2 regions of the Nesterenkonia sp. AN1 genome follow, and region 1 is predicted to be linked to the other one. Evidence: predicted binding sites of a transcription regulator. Region 1 holds the regulator's gene; the other holds the start of a gene.
The links. The regulator HspR, encoded in region 1, represses chaperone genes until heat shock. The targets are predictions, from matches to a motif close to AAGTTGAGTCNNNNNGACTCAACTT.
Positions count from the first base shown of each region.

Region 2: clpB (ATP-dependent chaperone ClpB) is a predicted target of HspR. The motif match lies at 8,297-8,321, and genes of this name have one in related genera.

Region 1 covers NZ_JEMO01000006.1:111,426-122,010, forward strand. Annotated here, with positions in the region: gene BG28_RS04425 (methyltransferase domain-containing protein) at 1-407, shown strand, start outside; gene BG28_RS14215 (CPBP family intramembrane glutamic endopeptidase) at 453-1,547, shown strand; gene BG28_RS04435 (winged helix-turn-helix domain-containing protein) at 1,666-1,995, shown strand; gene BG28_RS16485 (BCCT family transporter) at 1,977-2,888, opposite strand; partial or broken gene BG28_RS16490 (BCCT family transporter) at 2,936-3,973, opposite strand; gene trmB (tRNA (guanosine(46)-N7)-methyltransferase TrmB) at 4,089-5,054, opposite strand; gene BG28_RS04450 (penicillin-binding transpeptidase domain-containing protein) at 5,057-7,000, opposite strand; gene BG28_RS04455 (heat shock protein transcriptional repressor HspR) at 7,071-7,505, opposite strand; gene BG28_RS04460 (DnaJ C-terminal domain-containing protein) at 7,550-8,542, opposite strand; gene BG28_RS16115 (nucleotide exchange factor GrpE) at 8,575-9,363, opposite strand; gene dnaK (molecular chaperone DnaK) at 9,377-10,585, opposite strand, start outside.
Region 2 covers NZ_JEMO01000025.1:63,779-74,363, forward strand. Annotated here, with positions in the region: gene BG28_RS13075 (MFS transporter) at 1-1,163, opposite strand, end outside; gene BG28_RS16875 (hypothetical protein) at 1,160-1,363, opposite strand; gene BG28_RS13080 (Sir2 family NAD-dependent protein deacetylase) at 1,397-2,356, opposite strand; gene BG28_RS13085 (DUF3073 domain-containing protein) at 2,360-2,563, opposite strand; gene BG28_RS13090 (NADP-dependent malic enzyme) at 2,927-4,147, shown strand; gene BG28_RS13095 (methylated-DNA--[protein]-cysteine S-methyltransferase) at 4,227-4,832, shown strand; gene BG28_RS13100 (dihydrofolate reductase family protein) at 4,981-5,556, shown strand; gene clpB (ATP-dependent chaperone ClpB) at 5,612-8,245, opposite strand; gene BG28_RS15120 (winged helix-turn-helix domain-containing protein) at 8,737-9,018, opposite strand; gene BG28_RS13115 (sodium-dependent bicarbonate transport family permease) at 9,142-10,074, shown strand; gene BG28_RS13120 (hypothetical protein) at 10,089-10,391, shown strand.

The DNA of each region.
Region 1 (10,585 bases):
CGCTGGCGGTGCAGGTACCTGGCAACTTCGGCGCCCCGAGCCACCGGCTGCTCGCCGAGTTCGCCGCCAAGCGTCCCTACGCGGCGCATATCGACCCGGAGTCGCTGCTCAAGCCCACCGCCGAGCTGAGCGACTACATGCTCGACGTCTCGCTGCCCGGCTGGGAGGTCGAGGCCTGGGAGACCCGCTACCACCATGTCCTGCAGGGCCAGGACCCGGTCTTCGACTGGATCTCCGCGGCCGCGGCGCGTCCGGTCCTCGAGGCACTCCCTGCCGATGTCCGCGAGGAGTTCATCGCCGAGTACAAGGCAGCGCTGCGTGAGGCCTATCCGGCGACCAGGATCGGCACGATCCTGCCGTTCCGCCGACTGTTCTTCATCGCCCGGCGCAGCTCCGGGCGCGGCTGAGCGGTCCGCAGGAAGCGGTCCAGGCTGAGCCGGTAGGGTTCTCGCGTGACTGTTCCTCCCTCCTCCCCGGCGACGCCGCGCACTCCCCTGGTCATCCTGAGCACCTTCGTGCTGGTGGCGCTGACACTGGGCTGGCTGATCGCTCTGCCGCTGGTGCTGATGAGTCCCGAGGAGCGCAGCACCGCCCAGCTCGGGGTGTATTACAACCTCTTCATGGTCACCCCGGCCCTGGCCGCGGTGGTCGCCTATGTCCTGGAGCGCCGGCAGCCGGCGGCGGTGCTCTACGGCCACCACTCAGGCGCGGCCCAGCCCGAGCAGGCGGCGCAGGCAGAACACTCAGCGCAGCCAGAACACTCAGTGCAGCCCGAACACTCAGCGCAGCCAGAACAGGCAGAGCACTCAGTGCAGGCCGGGCAGGTGCTCAAGCCGCAGAGTCTGACCGACGCCCTGGGCATCACCCCGCTGCGTCCGGTGCGCAGGCCGCTGGGCTGGTCCGTGCTCGGACTGCTGCTCTTCTTCGCCTTCAGCTTCATCGCGCTGCCGCTGGGCGGCGCGCTGGGGGTCTATCCGTTCGACCCCTCGATGCCGCTCTTCGTGCAGGATCTGAGCTCACGGCTGGGTCGCGACGCCACGGAGTTCATCGCCACCGGCCTGCTGCTCGAGGTGGGGATCATCTTCTCGGCCTCGGTCCTCGGGGTGTTCCTGCACGCCGGGATCGAGATGGGCTGGCGCGGCTACCTCTTCCCGCGGCTGCAGCTGCGCTGGGGCCCGCGCGCCGCCGTCGTGGTCACCGGTGTGGTCTCCGGACTCTGGTACGCCCCGCTGCTGGCCGCCGGGTTCTTCTATGACCAGACCCCGGTGTTCCAGGCGCTGGCGCTGATGCTGGGCTACGCGCTCATCATCGGCGGCGTGCTGGCCTGGCTGCGGATGCAGTCCGGGTCGATCTGGCCCGCCGCATTCGCCCAGTCGATGATCTCGGCGGCGGCGATCCTGCACTTCTGGTTCGCCGAGGCGGGCGAGATGGTGGACCTGCGCCAGGCCACCCTGCAGGGGTTCACCGGATGGATCCTGCCCGGGGCGCTGCTGGTGGGGCTCTTGATCTTCGCCCGCCGCGCCTACCCCCAGAGCGCCAGCCGCTGAGAAGCACCAGACACACCAGCGTCACACGGCCGACAACCCCGAGAAACGCCCTCCCTCTAGCCTGAGTCCAGGCAGCCCAGCAGCTGCCAGCACTCAGGCCTCACGGGGAGGAACGGCGATGGTGAATCCGGCACAGCAGCCGGTGGCGGAGGACTCCGCTCTGCGCCTGCGCACCCGATCCGGAGAGATCACGGTCAGCGGGGACACCCTGCATCTGCCCGCTCCGGACACGGCCCCGGTCCAGCTGGCCCCGGGGCCGCTCGCACTGATGCGCGCCCTGATGAAGGCGCAGGGAGCGGTACTCTCCAGGGAGCACCTGTTGGCGGTGCTGCCGCACTGCGGCTCGGAACATGCCCTGGAGATGTGGGTCTCGCGGCTGCGTCAGGCGCTGCCTGACCCGAGGATGGTCAAGACCGTGGTCAAGCGCGGCTACCGGCTGGTGGTCTGACCCTCGCCGGACTCCGCAGTCTGCCCCTGAAGCGGCTCCGTGACCACGGTGCCGATCTCTCCGGCCTCGGGGTCCCAGCCGTCGGCCCACTCCCCGGTGGCGAAGTCATAGCCCACCGGTGTTCCGTCCTCATCGGTGCGCTGGTACCACTCGGTGTAGTCATCATGCTCGGAGTCCACCTCGGCGCCCGCGCCCTCACCCGGGTGGGTGGGGACCACCTCGATGGCGAAGTCGTCGCCGTAGCGCGCGACGCCGTCGAGCACCGCATTGCTCACCGCGGTGGTGGCGTACTTCTCGCGCAGCGCATGCGGATCGGTGGCCAGCTCGCGCGACCAGGCGACCATGATCAGGATCAGCACCACAGCGAAGGGCAGCGCGGTGATGATGACCAGCGACTGCAGTCCCTCCAGCGCGGTCTCATCGCCGAGCAGCAGCATGACGGTGGCGACGCCGGCCATGACCAGGCCCCAGAAGACCACCACGATCTTGTTCGGGTCCTGGTCGCCGCGGGTGGTCAGGATGCCCATCACCACCGAGGCGGAGTCAGCGGAGGTGATGAAGAAGATCGAGAGGATCACCACGATGACGATCGGCAGCCATTGCAGGAAGGGCAGCGCGTCGACCACGGCGAAGAGCACCTCAGGGGCGGTCAGGTCCGGGCTGACATTGCCCTGACCCTCCCGGGAGAGCCACATCGAGACCCCGCCCATGACCCCGTAGGCCAGGAACAGCAACGAGGAGGGGACCAGGATGACGCCGAGGATGAACTGGCGGATGGTGCGGCCGCGGGAGACTCGGGCGATGAAGATCCCGACGAAGGGTGACCAGGAGATCCACCAGGCCCAGTAGTAGACCGTCCAGGTGGACTGAACTCGACCGTGTCCTGACCCCAGGAGGCGGAGCGGCCCATCATCTGGAAGAGCGTGCCCAGGTACTCCATCAGCGCCGAGGGCAGCATGTTGAGCAGGAAGAGCGTGGGTCCGGCGAAGAAGAACAGCCCGATGACCCCGATGGTGAGGATGATGTTGATGCTGGAGAGGTAGCGGATGCCGCGGGAGATGCCGGAGACGGCGGAGACCACGAAGCAGGCGCTGAGCACGGCGATGACGCCGATCATCATGGCGTTGGTCAGCTCCGAGGCGCCGGAGACGATCACCACACCCTCACCGATCTGCAGCACCGCGATGCCCAGCGCCGCGGCGGTGCCGAAGAGCGTGGCGATGATGGCGAACATGTCGATCAGCTGCCCGGCGAAGCCCTCGGAGTGCTTCTTGCCGAAGAGCTTCTCGAAGATCGCCGACATCAGCGGGACCCGGCCGCGCCGATAGGCGGCATAGGCCACCGCGCCGCCGACCAGGGCATAGATGCCCCAGGCGTGAAGCCCCCAGTGGTAATAGGTCTGCGCCATGGCGCTGTGCAGCGCCTGGTCGGACTCCGGTGCGTGCTCCAGCGGCGGAGGGACGTTGTGGAAGTAGGTCAGCGGCTCGGCGGGTCCCCAGAAGAGCACCCCGATGCCGATGCCGGCGGCGAAGAGCATCGAGATCCAGGCGAAGGTGGAGAACTCCGGCTGCTCACCGTCCTTGCCCAGAGGGATCCTGCCGTAGCGGGTGGCGGCGAGGATCAGCAGGAAGACCAGCACCACGATGGCCACCGCGTTGAAGAGCCATCCCGCATGGTTCATGGTCCACTCATAGGCCATCCCGGAGACGGATCCGACGCTCTCCGGGCTGGTGACCCCCCAGATCACGAAGGCCACGGTGAGCACTCCGGTGATCGCGAAGATCAGCCAGTCGATGCTGTAGCGCCGGCGCTGCTCATCGATGCCGATCCCGGGCACCAGCGCGGGGTGGATGTCATGCGGATAGGTGGACCGTGAGATCGGGTTCAGCTGGCCCAGCGCCTGGCCGGCCTGGCGCGAGACCCGTCGGGTCTCCTGGCCCAGGCGCTGGCTGCGCGAAGGTGACTCTTCTTCGGACATAGGTGATGTACCCCAATCTACGCGGGTCCCCCGGCGCAGCGGCCGGGGGATCTGTACAGGTGCGAGTGCGTGGTGAAGCTGAGCGAGAGTCCCCTCCGGTCCCCGGATTCCGGCGCTATGGCTCCCGGATGAAGCTCAGGTCGAAGATCTTGCGGCCGACGGCGAGCGCCTTGGTCTCGAAGTCGGTCTGGGTGCGTCCGTGGAACCGGGGGGCCCAGCCGCCCTCCTCGTCGCGTGCTTCGCCAAGCTCCAGCGGCTCCGGCTGCCTGCCCATGGAGATCGCATCCAGATCATGGAGTCGGACCTCGGTCAGCGGGGAGTCCTCCCCTGCCCGCTCCCGGGCGTGGAGGTTCTTGAACTGCGTGGAGGCGCCGATCAGGGAGCGCATCTGCACGGCATAGCCGGACCAGTCGGTGGCCAGTCGCCAGACGCCGCCGGCGGGCAGCACCCGGGCGACGCGCTCGATGAACCCCTCGTCGACGAGCCGACGCTTATTGTGCTTCTTCTTGTGCCACGGGTCGGGGAAGAAGATCCAGACCTCGGCGACCTGGCCAGGGGCGAAGAGCTGGTCCAGGACCTCCGGCGCATTGGCCACGGCGACCCGGACGTTGCTCAACCGCTCCCGACGGATCCGGCTCACCAGCTGGGCGGCGCCGGGCTTATAGACCTCGATGGCCAGAAAGTCGGTGTCCGGATTCTGCGCGGCGGCGTGGGCCACCGCTTCTCCGGAGCCGGAACCGATCTCCACGATGATCGGGGCGCTGCGGCCGAACTCGGCGGCCCAGTCGATGTGGAAGTCCTCAGCCACGGAGGTGTCACGCTCCCCGTGCGGGATGTCCAGCAGCTCAGCCCCCAGGGCCGCGTCCCAGGTCCGCTGGTAGCTGGGCTTGAGCCGGTTGCTGCGCCGGACGAAGGAGAGCGGCCGGCGCATCGGCAGGGCCCGGCGGGAGCGCTCCGGGTCAGTCGGGGCCGGGTCGGTCGGGGCCGGTTCAGCGGCGGCGGGTTCGGGTGGGGCCGGTTCAGCGGCGGCGGGTTCGGGCTCGGGCGCCTCGGGCTGGGAGATGTCGGGCTGGGAAGTCACCGCTACAGGATAGCGGAGGCCCCCTCGAGGAACTCCTGGAGCAGCGGTCCGTTGGTGGATCCGCCGAACTCTCCCTCATCCAGGAAGATCGCCACGGCGAGGTCGCCCTGCATGGCGATGACCCAGGTGTGGGCGTAGGAGTCCTCGCCGTCGCCGGCCTCGGCGGTGCCGGTCTTGGCGTAGATGGGCTCACCGGGCAGCTCCACCAGCGACTCCAGCGAGCCGAAGTTCACGGTGTCGGTCATCAGCGTGCGCAGGTCCTCGGCCTCGTCCTCGGTGATCCCGGATTCGGGGGTCTCCGACTCCTCCTCGGGCACCACCAGGTGGGGGGCCACGGTGTGACCCGCGGCGATCGAGGCCGTGACGGTGGCCATGCCCAGCGTGGAGGACTCCACCACGCCCTGACCGAAGAGGTTGGAGGCGTGCAGGTTCAGCTCGGAGTCCTGCGGGACCGAACCCATCCGTGCCGGCACGCCCAGGTTCGTCTCCTCGGTGATGCCGAGGTCCACCGCCGCCTCGTGGACCTCGGCGGAGGTCACGTCGTCGTAGGCGTCGGCGAAGACGGTGTTGCAGGAGACCGCCACGGCATCACGGAACGGGATCTCGCCGAGGTACTCGGAGGGGAAGCCGGTGTAGTTGCCGAAGGACTGGCCATGCACGGTGGTCCGGTTCGAGCACTCGACCTCGGTGTCCGGGGTCAGGCCGCCGCGCAGCATGGCCAGCGCGGAGACCACCTTGAAGGTGGAGCCGGGAGCGTAGGTGGACTGGGTGGCGATCTCCACCTGTCCGCCCTCCGGGTCGTGGCTCGCGGCGGCGAGGACGCCGCCGTCGGAGGGCCGGATGGCGACGATCGCCCCGGAGGTGTCCTGCTCGTCGACGATCTCCTGGGCGAGGTTCTGCAGCCGCGGCACCATGGTGGTCTCCACGTCTCCCCCGTCGACGGGCTCCACGGCGTAGAGCGTCTCGCCGTCCTGCTGGATCGCCATGCCCGGGGTCCCGCGCAGGGTCTCCTCGTAGGAGGCCTGGATGCCGGAGGTGCCGATGCTGTCGCCGACGCTCAGGCTGGGGTCGGCCTCCAGCGACTCGGCGGTCACCGGTCCCACCCGGCCCAGCAGCAGCGGGGCGAAGTCGCGGGAGTCTGCCAGGGACATCTGGTCATAGATGCCGGCGGCGCCGGGGATGGCTTCGACGTCGGTGGCGGTGACCTCGTCCTCGGAGCGGCGCAGCGTGATGGCCTCCACGAAGGCCAGGTCCCCGCCGCCCAGCACGCTCTCCACGTAGGGGTCCACCGGGATCTCGACCAGCTCGGCCAGGGCCTCGGCCGAGCTGCGCAGCGTGTCCTGCTCCGCGGGCTCTCCGTCCTGGGCGAGCTGGGCCTTGTCGATGCCCAGCCGGACGACGTCGCGGTTGTAGACCATGGCGCGTCCATCGTCGTCCATGATCCGGCCGCGGTCAGCCCCGGTGGTGACCAGGCTGATGGAATCGGCGCCGGTGTAGTCGGGCAGGATGATCGCAGGCTCCGCCTCGAGCGCCCAGGTCGCGGTCTCCTGGTCATAGACCAGCTCCGCAGAGGTCTCATAGGTCCAGGCCTCACCCTCGATGCCGAGCTCCGCCAGCTCCCAGCTGTGCTGAAGCGGGACCGTGGCGGTGACCGGGCGCGGGGAATCCTCCGGCGGCTCATCAAGGCTGATCTCGCCGGGAGTCACCCGAGGATCGAGGTCATCGAAGGGCTCCTGGAGGTTCTGGACCGCCGCGGCCATGGTCTCGGGGTCACCGGATGCGAAGCTCAGGCTGGAGAAGTCTCCGCCGGCCACCGCAGCAGCCAGCGTTTCGGCGGCCTCCTCCACGGTCTCGGCGGGGTCCTCGCCACAGCTGGTGAGCAGCAGCACCGCCGCGACTCCCACCGCGCTCGGAACGATGAGCCGGGAGCGGGAGACGACAGACATGAGACCAGTATCACGGGCCGCGGGACGCACGGCGCTCAGGACTCGCGGGGTGGGCGCGAGTCGCTCCAGGTCAGCGACGGCGCGGGCCGGGTTCCCAGAGGACCAGCGCCTGCGTGTTGGCCCGGGCGCGGCGACCGCGGGCCACGGTGACCACGTCGCCATGCGGACCCACGGCGAAGAATCGCGGCTCGGTGGAATGGCGCTGGGATTCGCGCAGCTCTTGGCGCAGCGCTTCCACGGTCTCCTCCAGCACCTCCACCCGGTTCTGCAGATCCAAGACCCTGCGGATGCCCTCCAGCGAGACCCCCTCCTGGGAGAGCTGCTGGATCTGGCGCAGCTGGACGATGTTATAGGGCGAATATCGCCGGTGGCGCCCGCCCTGCCGCCGCGGAGTGACCAGACCGATGCGGTCATACTGGCGCAGCGTCTGGGGGTGCATGTCGGCAAGCTCGGCGGCCACGGAGATCACGAACATCGGGGCGTGCCGGTGCTCGGGCTCCTGCATCCGGGAGTCCAGCATCCGCGCGTCGGGTGTCCGGGGATCCACCATCACAGCACCGCCTTCGCCTCGAGGCCTTTCCGGGGATCGAGCCCCTTGGTGGCTTCGGCGTAGGCCTTCACAGCCTGCACCGCCTCATCGGAGAGATCCTTGGGCACCTGGACCTCGACGGTGACCAGCATGTCTCCCGCGACCTCGCGGCCCTTCTCCTTCCGGCGCACCCCGTGGCCCTTGAGCCGCAGCACGCGCCCGGAGGTGACCCCAGCCGGGATCTTGATGTTGACCTTCTCGCCGTGCACCGTCGGGACCGCCACGGTGGTGCCCAGCGCCGCCTCGTCGAAGGCGACCGGCAGGTGGATCCGGATGTCATCGCCCTCGCGCTCGAAGAACTTGTGCCCGGACACCGCGACCTCGACCAGGAGGTCTCCGGCGCCGCCGGAGCCGCGCTGGCCCTTGCCCTTCACGCGCACCTTCTGGCCGGTCCGGATCCCTGCGGGGATCCGCACGTCGATGACCCCGCCGTCGGGCTCGCGCAGCCCCACCGTGGTGCCACGGATGGCACCGCCGAAGGAGATCGTGGTCCGCGCGGTGCGGTCGGCGCCCTTGGCCGGGGCGCCGCCGCCGAAGCGACCGGAGCCGCCGAACCCGCCGGCACCTCCGAAGAGGTCCGAGAGGTCGGGGCCGTTGGCTCCGCCGCGGCCGAAGCCGCCGCGGGACCCCCCGGAACCGCCGTTGAAGAGGTTGCCGAAGAGGTCTTCGAATCCGCCGCCTCCGCCGGGGCCCGGGCCGCCCGAGAATCGGGCGCCCGAGCCCATGGCGCGCACGGCGTCGTACTGTTCGCGCTGCTCTTTGTCAGCCAGCACGGAGTGGGCCTCGGCGACGTCCTTGAACTTCTGCTCGGCGGCTTCATCACCGGGGTTCTTATCGGGATGATGCTTCCGGGCGAGCTTTCGGTACGCCTTTTTGACGTCCTCCTCGGAGGCGTCTCGGGAGACGCCGAGGATGGCATAGAAATCTTTATCGATCCAGTCCTGTGAGGCCATGGCGCCTCCCTCCTTCCTGCTGTTGTATGGGGTCAGCTGTGCTCGGGCCCGGAGGAGACCATCACCTGGGCCGCCCGGAGCAGGCGGTCCCCGTGGCGGTAGCCGGCCCGCAGCACGATGGCCACGTGGTCGGCCGGGATCTCCTCATGAGGCTGAGCCATGATGGCCTCGTGCTGGTTGGGATCGAAGGCTTCGCCGATCTCTCCCACCACCTCGAGGCCCTGGCTCTGCAGCACCGACTCCAGCCGGGTGGCGATATGCGCGAAGGGACCGTCCTGCAGATCTCCGGCCTGGCGGGCCGAGGAGATGTCGTCCAGGACCGGCATCAGCTCGGTGATGAGCTGACCCTTCGTCCGATCACGCTCGGTGGCCCGGTCACGCTCCACCCGTCGGCGGTAGTTGATGTACTCCGCCTGGAGTCGCTGCAGGTCCGCCTGCAGCTCGGCCTCACGGAGACCGTCCTGGGCGGGAGCCTCCTCACGGATGCTGTCCTCGGCCAGGATGGCCTCGGGATCCATCGCCATCGCGGCATCGGCGATCGACTCCTCCTCCGTGCCACGAAGGAACTCGTCGGCGGCCTGGATCCGCTCCTCGGGCTCGGTCTCGACCCCGCCGGAGATGCCTTCCTCCGCGGAGACCGGATCCCCGGCCTCACCGTGGTTCTCGCGCTGGCCTTCGGCGCCGAGGGTCTCGACGTCCTCGGCGTCCTCCACGGGGAGGTCATGCAGGATCTGCTCGGCCTGGGCCAGCGGGTCCTGCACGGGATCCTGCTCTTCAGGCTCTTCGCCGCTGGGAACCTCAGGGTTCTTGTGATCTGCCATGTGTGCGACCCCCTTACTTCTTCTCGGCTTCGTCCTCTTCGTCGACGACCTCTGCGTCGACGATGTCCTCATCCTCGTCCTGCGCGGGCTCGCCGGTGCCGTCGGCGCCGGCCTCGGGGGCCTGGGCGTAGAGCGCCTCGCCGATCTTGACCTGGGAGGCCTGCAGCTTCTCGTAGGCGGCGTTGACCTCTTCGGCGTTGTCCTCGCCCTCGAGTGCCTTCTTGAGCTCGTCGACGTCGGCCTGAACCTCGGTCTTGACCTCCTCGGGCAGCTTGTCGCCGTTGTCCTTGAGCAGCTTGTCCACGGAGTAGGCGGTGGACTCGGCGGCGTTGCGCTTCTCAGCGGCCTCGCGGCGGACCTTGTCCTCCTCGGCGTGGGCTTCGGCGTCGGCGACCATACGCTCGATGTCTTCCTTCTCCAGCGAGGTGCCGCCGGTGATGGTCATCGACTGCTCGGTGCCGGTGCCCTTGTCCTTCGCGGAGACGTGGACGATGCCGTTGGCGTCGATGTCGAAGGTGACCTCGACCTGCGGGACGCCGCGCGGCGCCGGCGCGATGCCGGTCAGCTCGAAGGTGCCCAGGGCCTTGTTGTCCCGTGTGAACTCGCGCTCACCCTGGAAGACCTGGACGGCCACAGAGGGCTGGTTGTCCTCGGCGGTGGAGAAGACCTCGGAGCGCTTCGAGGGGATGGCCGTGTTGCGCTCGATCAGCTTGGTCATCACTCCGCCCTTGGTCTCGATGCCCAGGGACAGCGGGGTGACGTCGATGAGCAGCACGTCCTTGCGCTCACCGGCAAGCACGCCGGCCTGCAGGGCTGCGCCGACGGCGACGACCTCGTCAGGGTTGACGCCCTTATTGGCGTCCTTTCCGGCGAGCTGCTTGACCAGGTCGGCCACGGCGGGCATCCGGGTGGAGCCGCCGACGAGGATCACGTGGTCGATCTCGGCGACCTTGACCCCGGCCTCCTTGATGACGTCGTTGAACGGCTTCTTGGTGCGGTCCAGCAGATCCGAGGTCATGTCCTCGAACTTCGCCCGGGACAGGGTCTCGTTGACGTGGACCGGGACGCCGTCGTTCTGGGTGGCGTAGGGGATGTTGATGTTGGCGCTGGAGGTGGAGGAGAGCTCCTTCTTGGCGCGCTCGGCCTCTTCCTTCAGACGCGGCACAGCGATCTTGTCCTTGGAGAGGTCCACGCCCTCCTTGGCCTTGACCTGCGCGACCAG
Region 2 (10,585 bases), on a different contig from region 1:
AGCACCGCGGCCGGGGCCTGGCCGGCGTATTCCTCGGAACCGGCGGGAAGCACCAGCACCCGGGTGTAGACAAGGGTCAGCAGGCTGCCCAGGGTGGCCACGCCGACGAGTCCGCCGAACTCGTAGGCGACCTCCTCGATGGATGCCGCCATGCCGGCCCGACGCGGGGGGACGTTGCCCATGATCGCGGTGGAGGCCACTGACATCGAGGCGCCCAGACCGGCGCCGAGCACGGCGAAGCTGATCACCAGCAGCACCAGCGAGTCATCCAGCACGGCGTAGATCGAGACCAGCGCGCCCATCGCGGCCAGGACCATGCCGCCGCCGATCAGCGTGAGCAGGCCGACGCGGTGCAGGATCGCGCCGCCGAAGAGCGCGAAGGGCAGCGAGCCCAGCGCCAGCGCGGACACGATCAGTCCGGCCTCCAGCGGGGAGAAGCCCTCGACCAGCTGGAAGCGCTGGGTGGTGCCCAGCTGAACTCCGACGATGGCGAAGATGCTGGCTCCTGCGGCGATCACGCCGCCGCTGAACCCGCGGTTGCGGAAGATCGTGAAGTCCACCAGAGGCTCGGAGGTGCGGTTGAGCCGCATCTGACGGCGGGCGAAGACGGTGAGCATGACGACGGCGACCACGGTTGAGGCCACGAAGCGCAGCCAGTCCACCGGGGTCTCGGCGATGGTCTTGATGGCCAGCACCGCGGCGGTGAGGCCGAGCATCACCTGGGCCGAGGAGAGCCAGTCCCAGTGACGTCCGGGGTTGGCGATGTTCACGGGGCCGACCACAAGCATCAGCACCAGCGCGGCGGCGACGATGGGCACGTTGACCAGGAAGACCGAGCCCCACCAGAAGAACTCCAGGAGCACCCCGGAGACGATCGGACCCAGCGCCATGCCCACGGTGGCCACGGCAGCCCAGACGGCGATGGCCATATTGCGCTCCCGCTCCACGGAGAAGGTCAGTCGGATCAGCGCGAGCGTGGCGGGCATCATCGCGGCGGCACCCACGGCGAGCAGCGCGCGGGAGGCGATGAGCATCTCCGAGCTGCCGGAGAAGGCGGCCAGGATCGAGGCCACCCCGAAGATCCCCAAGCCGATCTGGAAGATCCGCTTATGCCCGAACCGGTCCCCCAGCGCCCCGGAGCCGGGCAGCAGCCCGGCGATCACCAGCGGGTAGGCGTTGATGATCCAGAGCTGCTGCGAGGAGGAGGCGCGAGCTCGGCGGTCAGCGTGGGCAGGGCGGTGTAGAGGATCGTATTGTCCAGCGCGATCAGGAACAGCGCCGAGGACACGATGGCGAGCATGGTCCAGCGCTGCCACGCGCTCAGGGCAGGGCGGGTATCGGCGTGCACAGTCGGAAGGGTCATCACCCGAGTAACTATACTATACGTCCGGTATAGTTACTGGTGAGCTTCCTCACCTAGCAGAGCGTCCAGCGTCTGCAGCGCCGGGGCGATCCGAGTCCGCCAGCGCCAGTCCGCTTTGGTGTCCGCGCGGGAGGGACCGCCGTTGATCACACCGATCGGCCGACCCGACTGGTGCATGGTCAGCGCAATCTTGAATCCACTCATCACCGCCATCGAGCTGCCCACCACCAGCAGCGCCGAGGAGGCGGCGACGAGGCCCTCGACCGCGGCCTTGCGCTCGGCGGGCACCGATTCGCCGAAGTAGACGACGTCGGGCTTGAGCTTCTCGGAGCCACAGACCAGACAGGTGACCATGTGGAACCGCTCCACCCAGGACTGGTCCAGAGTGACGTCGCCGTCGGGGTTCACGTTCTCCGCGGCGGCGAAGGCAGCCTCGGCGTATCCGGGGTTCGCCTCCTGGAGCCGGGTGTCCAGGGAGGAGCGCGCCTCACGGTTGTCACACCTCAGGCAGATCACGGAGTCCATGTCGCCATGCAGGTGGATCACCGGGTCGGCGCCGGCGGCGCGGTGCAGCCCATCCACGTTCTGCGTGATCAATCCGCTGAGCAGTCCTTCGGACTGCCAGTCGGCGAGCAGCCGGTGGGCATGGTTGGGCTCCGCCTGGTGCATCTGGCGCCACCCGACGAAGCCGCGGGCCCAGTAGCGACGGCGCGAGGCGGCGTCGTGCTGGAACTCCTGGTAGGTCATCGGCCGGTGCCGATGCAGCGAGCCCTGAGGGCCGCGGTAGTCGGGGATCCCGGAGTCGGTGGAGACGCCGGCCCCGGTGACGCACAGCACGTCCCCGCTCTGAAGCATCCGCCGGATGCCCTCGCGGGCGATCTCCTCGGACTGCGGCTCGGCGGTGTCCTTCACGACCCGGGCTATCGAGCGCAGCGCCGCCTTATGGGCGTTCTCGACGGGCTTGGTGAAGGCCGTGGGAGTGGACTCTTCCACGGGTCAGCGCCCGTACTTGTCCTCGTACGGGTCAAAGCCGCTGCTGCGCTCTTCGGGCTCCGGCCGAGCTGGTCGGCTGGACGACTCCCGGTCACCACGGGTTTTGGCGAGCTCTCTCTCGAGCGCAGTCAGGTCGGTGTCCGGAGTGTAGTACTTGATCTCCCGAGCCTGCTTCGTAGCTTTCGCCTTCTGACGGCCACGCCCCATAAGCGAGACCCCCTCTGTCTTCTCGTGTCCCATTGACGATGCCGGGCAGAGGCTATCGCGGGATTAGCTGTATATGAAGTAGTTCGTGATCCCTAGGTTAACATGACTGGCGCTGCGACGTCGCCCGATGTCTTCGCTGAGCGAGCACGATCACACCGTTCAACGCCAAGATGACGTACTCTGTTCCGCACGGTCCAAAGAAAGTACCGACCGCTGCGACAACGCCGTCCGACGATCTCGGTGGCGCGGCAGAAGATGCGCCCTCAGCTGACCCCCTGGCCCCCGCGGTGAACCGTGGATGTGGCCGCTGTGGGCCGACCCTGCACGTGCAGCCCCATCACACTTCTTCCAGGAGACACCTCCATGTCCATCACCGACCGCAGGGCAACGGCGCCCACGGCTCCCACCACCGACGAGATCTTCGCTGCCCACGAGGGTGGCAAGCTCAGCGTCGAGACCACCATGCCGCTGGATTCCACGCGCGCACTCTCCATCGCATACACCCCGGGCGTGGCGCAGGTCTCCCGCGCCATCCACGAGTCGCCTCGGATGCGGGCCACACACACCTGGGCAGACCGCCTCGTCGTGGTGCTCTCCGACGGCACCGCCGTCCTCGGGCTGGGCGATATCGGCCCGGCCGCGGCGCTGCCGGTGATGGAGGGCAAGTCTGCGCTGTTCAAGACCTTCGGTGGCCTCAACTCGATCCCCCTGGTGATCAACACCCACGATGTGGACGAGATCGTGGCGACCATGGTGGCGCTGCGCCACAGCTTCGGGGCGGTGAATCTCGAGGATGTGGCGGCCCCGCGCTGCTTTGAGCTGGAAGCTCGCCTGATCGAGGCCTTGGACTGTCCGGTGATGCATGATGACCAGCACGGCACCGCCGTCGTGGTCCTGGCCGCCCTGACCAACGCCGCACGCGTCACGCAGCGCGAGTTCGCATCGATGCGGGTGGTGATCGCCGGGGCCGGGGCCGCGGGGATCGCGGTGACTGAGATCCTGCTCGGCGCCGGAGTGGGCGAGGTGATTCTGACCGACTCCCGCGGGGTGATCCATGAAGGCCGCGAGGGGCTCAGCGAGATCAAGGCGCACTATGCCAAGCGCACCAACCGGAGCCAGGTCAGCGGTGGGCTCGCCGAGGCGCTGGCGGGGGCCGACGTGTTCATCGGCGTCTCCTCCTCCAAGGTCCCCGAGGAGGAGCTGGCGCGGATGAATGACGGTGCGATCGTCTTCGCGCTCTCCAACCCGGATCCTGAAGTGCTCCCCGAGGTCGCCCAGCGCCACGCCGCCGTGGTCGCCACCGGCCGCTCGGACTTCCCCAACCAGATCAACAACGTGTTGGCCTTCCCGGGGATCTTCCGCGGTGCGCTGGATGCCGGTGCGCGAAGGATCACCCAGCAGATGAAGATCGCGGCGGCGACGGCGCTGGCGGACATCGTGGGCGACGAGCTCAGCCCGGAGTACATCGTGCCCTCTCCGCTGGATGAGCGCGTGGCACCGGCCGTGGCTCGAGCAGTGATGGACGCCGCGGCGGCCGAGGTTCCAGCGGCGGCGCCGGAGGTTCAAGCGGCGGCGCCGGCTTAGTCGCGGATGCCCGGGCCTGGCGGCCGTCCCGGGCGCAGCCAGGTGGACCTCAGTCGGCGGGCGGTGGAGAATTCGATCTATGACTGATGCAGCGCCTATGCCGGAGTACCACCTGCCTGAGCTGCGCTGGTGCTCCGCCTCCCTCGACGGACTCGGCGCCATCGTGGTGATCTACTCCCCCGAAGATGACACGGTCCGGGCTGCGTCCTTGGCCCAGGCCGCCGGTGACGAGCCGGAGGTCGCCGCCATCGGGCGGGTCTTGGAGCAGCTGATGGACCAGCTCGAGGCGCTGGCCCCCACCACCGCGGCCCGCGAGATGAAACCGCTTCCCGCGGGCCGCGGCAGGGTCCCGGACGCCGTGGCGTCCTATGCCGCGGGCGACCATACTGCGCTGGATGAGCTGCCCGTGGTGCAGCCCGGTTCGGCCTATCGCCAGGAGGTCTGGGCGGCGATGCGTGAGGTCCCCGCCGGCGAGACGGTCTCCTACGCGGAACTCGCCCAGATGGCCGGCCGGCCGCTGGCACACCGCGCCGCGGCCAGCGCGTGTGCGAACAACCTGGTCGCCTTCGCGGTGCCCTGTCACCGCGTGATCCGCGCCGACGGCGGCCTCGGCGGCTACGGCTTCGGCGGCGTCGAGACCAAGCGCGCCCTGCTGGCCCGCGAAGGCCTCCACCTCACCCGCTGACCCTATTGGCTGTTTGAGTTCTCCGGCGGCTACGTGTCGACCAGTGAACTCAACTGACCTGGAGGACAGGCGTGGGGCCCTGGCCCTCGAGACGTGACAGCCCGTGGATCACTGATGCAGACTCGGCCTTTTCGGCGGAGGAGGACGCGTGGCCAGGGAATTGGTGTGGACCGGGTTCATGACGCTCGACGGGGTCGTGGACTCCCCCGGCGGCAGCAGCGAGGGGCACCGCAGCGGCGGCTGGGTGCTCAACACGGAGTTCCTCCCGGAGGCGTTCGCGCTCAAGGGCGAGGAACTTCAAGAGACCACGGCGCTGATGTTCGGCCGACGCAGCTACGAGGCCTTCGCCCCGATCTGGGCCGAGTCGGAGGACCACGCGGACTACAAGGAACTGCCGAAGTATGTGGTCTCGACGAGCCTGCAGGAGGGCGCCCTGGTCCAGAATTGGGGACCCATCACCCTGTTGCGCTCGACCGAGGACATCACTGCGCTGAAGCAGGGCGACGGCGGCGCGATCTTCATCCACGGCAGCGCCGAGCTGGCCCGGAGCCTGATGGACGCGGGCCTGATCGACAGATATAACCTGTTGATCTTCCCGGTGCTGCTCGGCACCGGGAAGCGGCTCTTCACGGCGGAAGACCACGACGCGACGAAGCTGGCCCTGCGCGAATCTGCCCACTACGCCAACGGAGTCATCAAAGCGGTCTACGACGTCCGGCGCTGACGCCCCCTCCTCCTGGCTGGTTGAGTTCTCCGCGGTGACGTACCGACCGGTGAACTCATTCGCCCAAGAGAAGGGGGGACTTCGGCTTCTTGGTCACGGTCAGGCCATGCGCGGACTCACCCTCCAGCGTCAGCTCCTCACGGTCCACCAGGACGGTGTCACCGTCCTCGACCTCACCGGAGAGCAGCGCGCGGGCCAGCTGATCGCCGATCTCACGCTGGACCAGGCGGCGCAGCGGCCGGGCGCCGTAGGCGGGGTCATAACCGGTGAACGCCAGCCAGTCGCGCGCCGCTTCGGTGACCTCCAGGGTCAGCCGGCGCGCGGTCATCCGCTCCTGGAGCAGTCCGATCTGCAGCTCCACTATTCCGGCGAGCTGGTCCATGCTCAGCGGATCGAACATCACGATGTCGTCGAGCCGGTTGAGGAACTCCGGCTTGAACGAGGCATGGACGATGTCCATCACCCGCTGCTGCTTGACCTTCGCCTCGAGAGTCTGGTCCACCAGGAACTGCGACCCCATGTTGGAGGTCAGGATCAGCACCGTGTTGCGGAAATCCACGGTGCGGCCCTGGCCGTCGGTGAGCCGGCCGTCGTCGAGGACCTGGAGCAGGATGTCGAAGACCTCCGGGTGGGCCTTCTCCACCTCGTCGAGCAGCACCACCGAATAGGGACGACGCCGGACCGCCTCGGTGAGCTGACCGCCCTGGTCGTAGCCCACGTAGCCTGGGGGCGCGCCGACCAGGCGAGCCACCGAGTGCTTCTCGGAGTACTCCGACATGTCGATCCGGATCATGGAGCGCTCGTCGTCGAAGAGGAACTCCGCGAGCGCCTTGGCCAGTTCGGTCTTGCCCACGCCTGTGGGGCCCAGGAAGAGGAAGGATCCGGTGGGCCGGTCCGGGTCGGAGACGCCGGTGCGGGCGCGGCGGACCGCATCGGAGACGGCGCCTACCGCCTTGGTCTGCCCGATCAGCCGGGAACCGATGAGCTCCTCCATCTGGAGCAGCTTCGCGGTCTCGCCTTGGAGCAGCCGCCCGGCGGGGATCCCGGTCCAGGCCGAGATCACCCCGGCGATGCCGTCGGCGTCGACCTCGTCGGCCACCATCTTCTTCTCCGGAGCCGGGGTGGAGGCGTCCTCCTCCTCGGCGGCGGCCAGGTCCTTCTCCACCTGCGGGATCTCGCCGTAGAGCAGCCGGGAGGCCTCGGCCAGATCGCCGTCGCGCTGGGAGCGCTCGGCGGCTGACTTCAGCTCATCGAGCTTGACGCGCAGTTCACCGGCACGGTTGAGCTCGCCCTTCTCGGCCTCCCAGCGGGCGGTGAGCTCGGCAAGCTCCTCCTTGCGGTCGGCCAGGTCCTCGCGCAGGGTGATCAGGCGCTCGGCGGAGCCGGCGTCGGTCTCGTTCTGCAGCGCGAGCTCCTCCATGGTCAGCCGGTCCACCACGCGGCGCAGCTCGTCGATCTCCACCGGGGCGGAGTCGATCTCCATGCGCAGCCGCGAGGCGGCCTCATCGATGAGGTCGATGGCCTTGTCGGGCAGCTGGCGGCCGCTGATGTAGCGGTCGGAGAGCGTGACGGCGGCGACGAGGGCGTTATCAGCGATGCCCACCTTGTGATGAGCCTCGTAGCGCTCCTTGATCCCGCGCAGGATCGCGATCGCGTCGGGCACCGAGGGCTCGCCGACGTAGACCTGCTGGAAGCGGCGCTCCAGGGCGGCGTCGGCCTCAATGTTCTCGCGGTACTCGTTTAGCGTGGTGGCGCCGATCAGGCGCAGCTCCCCGCGGGCAAGCATCGGCTTGAGCATGTTGGAAGCGTCCATGGAGCCCTGTGAGGCGCCGGCGCCGACCACGGTGTGGATCTCGTCGATGAACGTGACAATCCGGCCTTCGGCGGCCTTGATCTCTTCGAGCACGGCCTTCAGCCGCTCCTCGAACTCGCCGCGGTACTTCGCACCGGCGATCATCGCGCCAAGGTCCAGCGAGATCAGCGTCTTCTCCCGGAGTGACTCGGGGACGTCACCGGCCACCATGCGCTGAGCCAGGCCCTCGACGACGGCGGTCTTGCCGACCCCGGGCTCACCGATCAGAACCGGGTTGTTCTTGGTCCGGCGGGAGAGCACCTGGACAACGCGGCGAATCTCGGAATCGCGCCCGATGACCGGGTCCAGCTTGCCCGAGCGCGCGATCTCGGTCATGTCGGTGCCGTACTTCTCCAGCGCCTGAAAGGTGTTCTCCGGATCCGGAGTGGTGACCTTGCGGTCCCCGCGCAGCCCGGGCAGCTCGGCCTTGAGCGCCTGCAGGGTGGCCCCGGCATCGGCGAGTGCCTTGCCCACCGGACCGTGATCGGTGGCGGCTCCGATCAGCAGGTGCTCGGTGGAGACGAAGTCGTCCCCATAGTCCTCTGCCTGGGCCTGGGCGGCCTTGATCACGCTGAGTCCGGCGGGCGAGAACTGCGGAGCGGCCACGGAGTCCCCGCTGGTGGCCGGCAGCGACTTGATGATCGCGGAGGCCCGGGTGCTCACGGCATCGGGATCAGCACCGGCCGCCTTCAGCAGCGCCACGGCCATGGATTCGCGCTGATCCATGAGCGCCTTGAGGATGTGTGCCGGTTCCACCTGCGGGTTGCTCGCGGTGTTGGCGTTCATTGCGGCCGCGGAGACGACCTCCTGCGATTTGGTCGTGAGTTTGACGTCCACGTCTGCTCCTCCCACTGCGTAGTGGCGCCGGTTGTGCGACAGCGCCATATAAACTTGAGTCCATCCTACTCAACTTTGACGAGGTGGGAAGTATTCCTGGAGATGTCACCTGTTCGTGCGGCAGACCCATCACTGGGATGCAGGATCTCCCTACACCTCCATGCGCTTCACCGAACCTCAGGACATCGAGGGCAGTAGCCCCTCGATCGGGACCGTCGACAACGCCTATGACAACAACCTCACGGAGTCCTTCATGGGGCCGTCAAAGACCGAGTGCGTTGACACCCACGCCTTTCGCGAAGGCACCTACCGGCAGCGAGCAGACGTTGATCTCACCCCTGCTGGTTGGGTTCATTGGTGGAACAAACGCCGCCGCCAGGGGCCGTGGGAAATCTCAGCCCGGAGCGCGAACGAGCTCGTTACGCAGCCGATGTCAGTGCGCCCCGGCCCGCACAAGAGCGGCGGTGAACCTGGGACGCTTCGTCCTAGACCTACTCGCCGTCGTCGTTCAAAGCAGTAAGCAGCTCCCCGACTCGATGATGGCGCTCTAGCGGATGCCGCAGGGGCAGTTCAGGATGCACCCGATACCGATTGCGGCGGCCATCACGCTCCCTGTCCAGGTACCCCGCACCAATAAGTTCTGCCAGGATCCGTTGCGCCGCGCGTTCGGTGATCCCCACCTTCTGGGCGATCTCTCGGACCAGCAACTCAGGGTCTCGCGCCACGCATATCAAGACGTGAGCGTGATTGCTGAGAAAAGTCCATTCGGGCATGCTCCAGCCTAACGCATACGCGACATTCAATACACGACACTAAAGTCGTGTATTCTATGTCCCTGGTTGGGTTTCCCTGTCAAAGCCCCGTTGTGTTGGACGCTCCTGGAAGGACCCCCCGGCGTGCTTGATCCTGTCATCCTCTTCTTCGTGCTGGGCATCACTGCTGGACTGTTGCGATCGGAGCTCCGCCTACCAGCCGCAGTCTATGAACTCGTCACGATTGTCCTGCTGTTGGCTATCGGGCTCAAGGGCGGCATCGAGCTGGCCAAACAGCCACTGGGCCAGTTGCTGCCCCAGATGGTGGCAGTCGTGACACTGGGCTTTTTCCTGGCACTGATCGCTTTTCCAGTCCTACGAAAGTTGGGCCGCCTGCAGCGGGCGGATGCGGCATCTATCGCCGCACACTACGGGTCAGTCAGTGTGGGCACCTATGCCGTGGCTGTGGCCTACCTTGGCAGTCGCCAGGTGCCTTTTGAAGAGCACATGCCCCTGCTGCTGGTCCTCATGGAGGTGCCTGCGATCCTCGTCGGCATCATCCTGGCGCGGGGCGTCTCCCGTTCCACGAAGTGGGGTTCCGTGCTGCACGAGGTGTTCCTCGGCAAAGGAATCGTGCTCCTGCTGGGTGGGCTACTCATTGGATGGGCGGCCGGCCCAGAGGGAGTGACTCCACTTGAACCGCTCTTCGTGGATCTATTCAAGGGCATACTGGCCCTGTTCCTGCTGGAGATGGGCATCATCACCGCCACTCAGCTGACGGGCTTGCGCCGTTACGGACTCTTCCTGGTGGGCTTCGGAGTCGCCATGCCGTTGTTCTCCGCCGTCGTGGGAACCATCACCGCCTATCTGCTGGGGCTCTCCATCGGAGGCACGGTGATTCTGGCAACATTGGCAGCCAGTGCTTCATACATCGCGGTGCCGGCAGCGATGCGGATCTCGGTCCCGGAGGCCAACCCCACACTGTCCTTGGCGGCTGCACTAGGAATCACTTTCCCCTTCAACGTCCTGCTTGGCATACCCATCTATCACGCCATGGCCACCCTGATGCATGGTTGACAAGGAGATGACCCGTGAATCCGCATAAGCGAAAATTACTGACCGTCGTCACCGAAGCTGCCCTTGAGGGGACGCTGGTACGTGAGATTGAAAGTCTCGGCGCACATGGATACACCATCACCGACGCGCGCGGAAAAGGGGACCATGGCGTGCGCGACGCCGGGTGGGAAGCCAGTGCGAATATCAGGATCGAGGTCGTCTGCGACGCCGACACCGCTCGGACACTGGCCACACATCTGCGAGAGCACTACTACAGGAACTACGCGATGATCCTTTACCTCAGCGAGGTCGAGGTCTTGCGGCCTGAGAAGTTCTGACTCGAGGCGACGGCGCTGCACAAGTCTGATTGCGCACCGGTGCGAGACACCGCCGAATGAGAGCGATCGATGACGATTAGGTATTGGTGCCGACGAACCGCTGCCCGTGAAGCGCGTGCTTCGTGCGACCCCCCGAGGGTTACGGCAAGTTAGTGACACGGACCGCGTCTCATCGAAGGGCCTGTCAAGTTGTT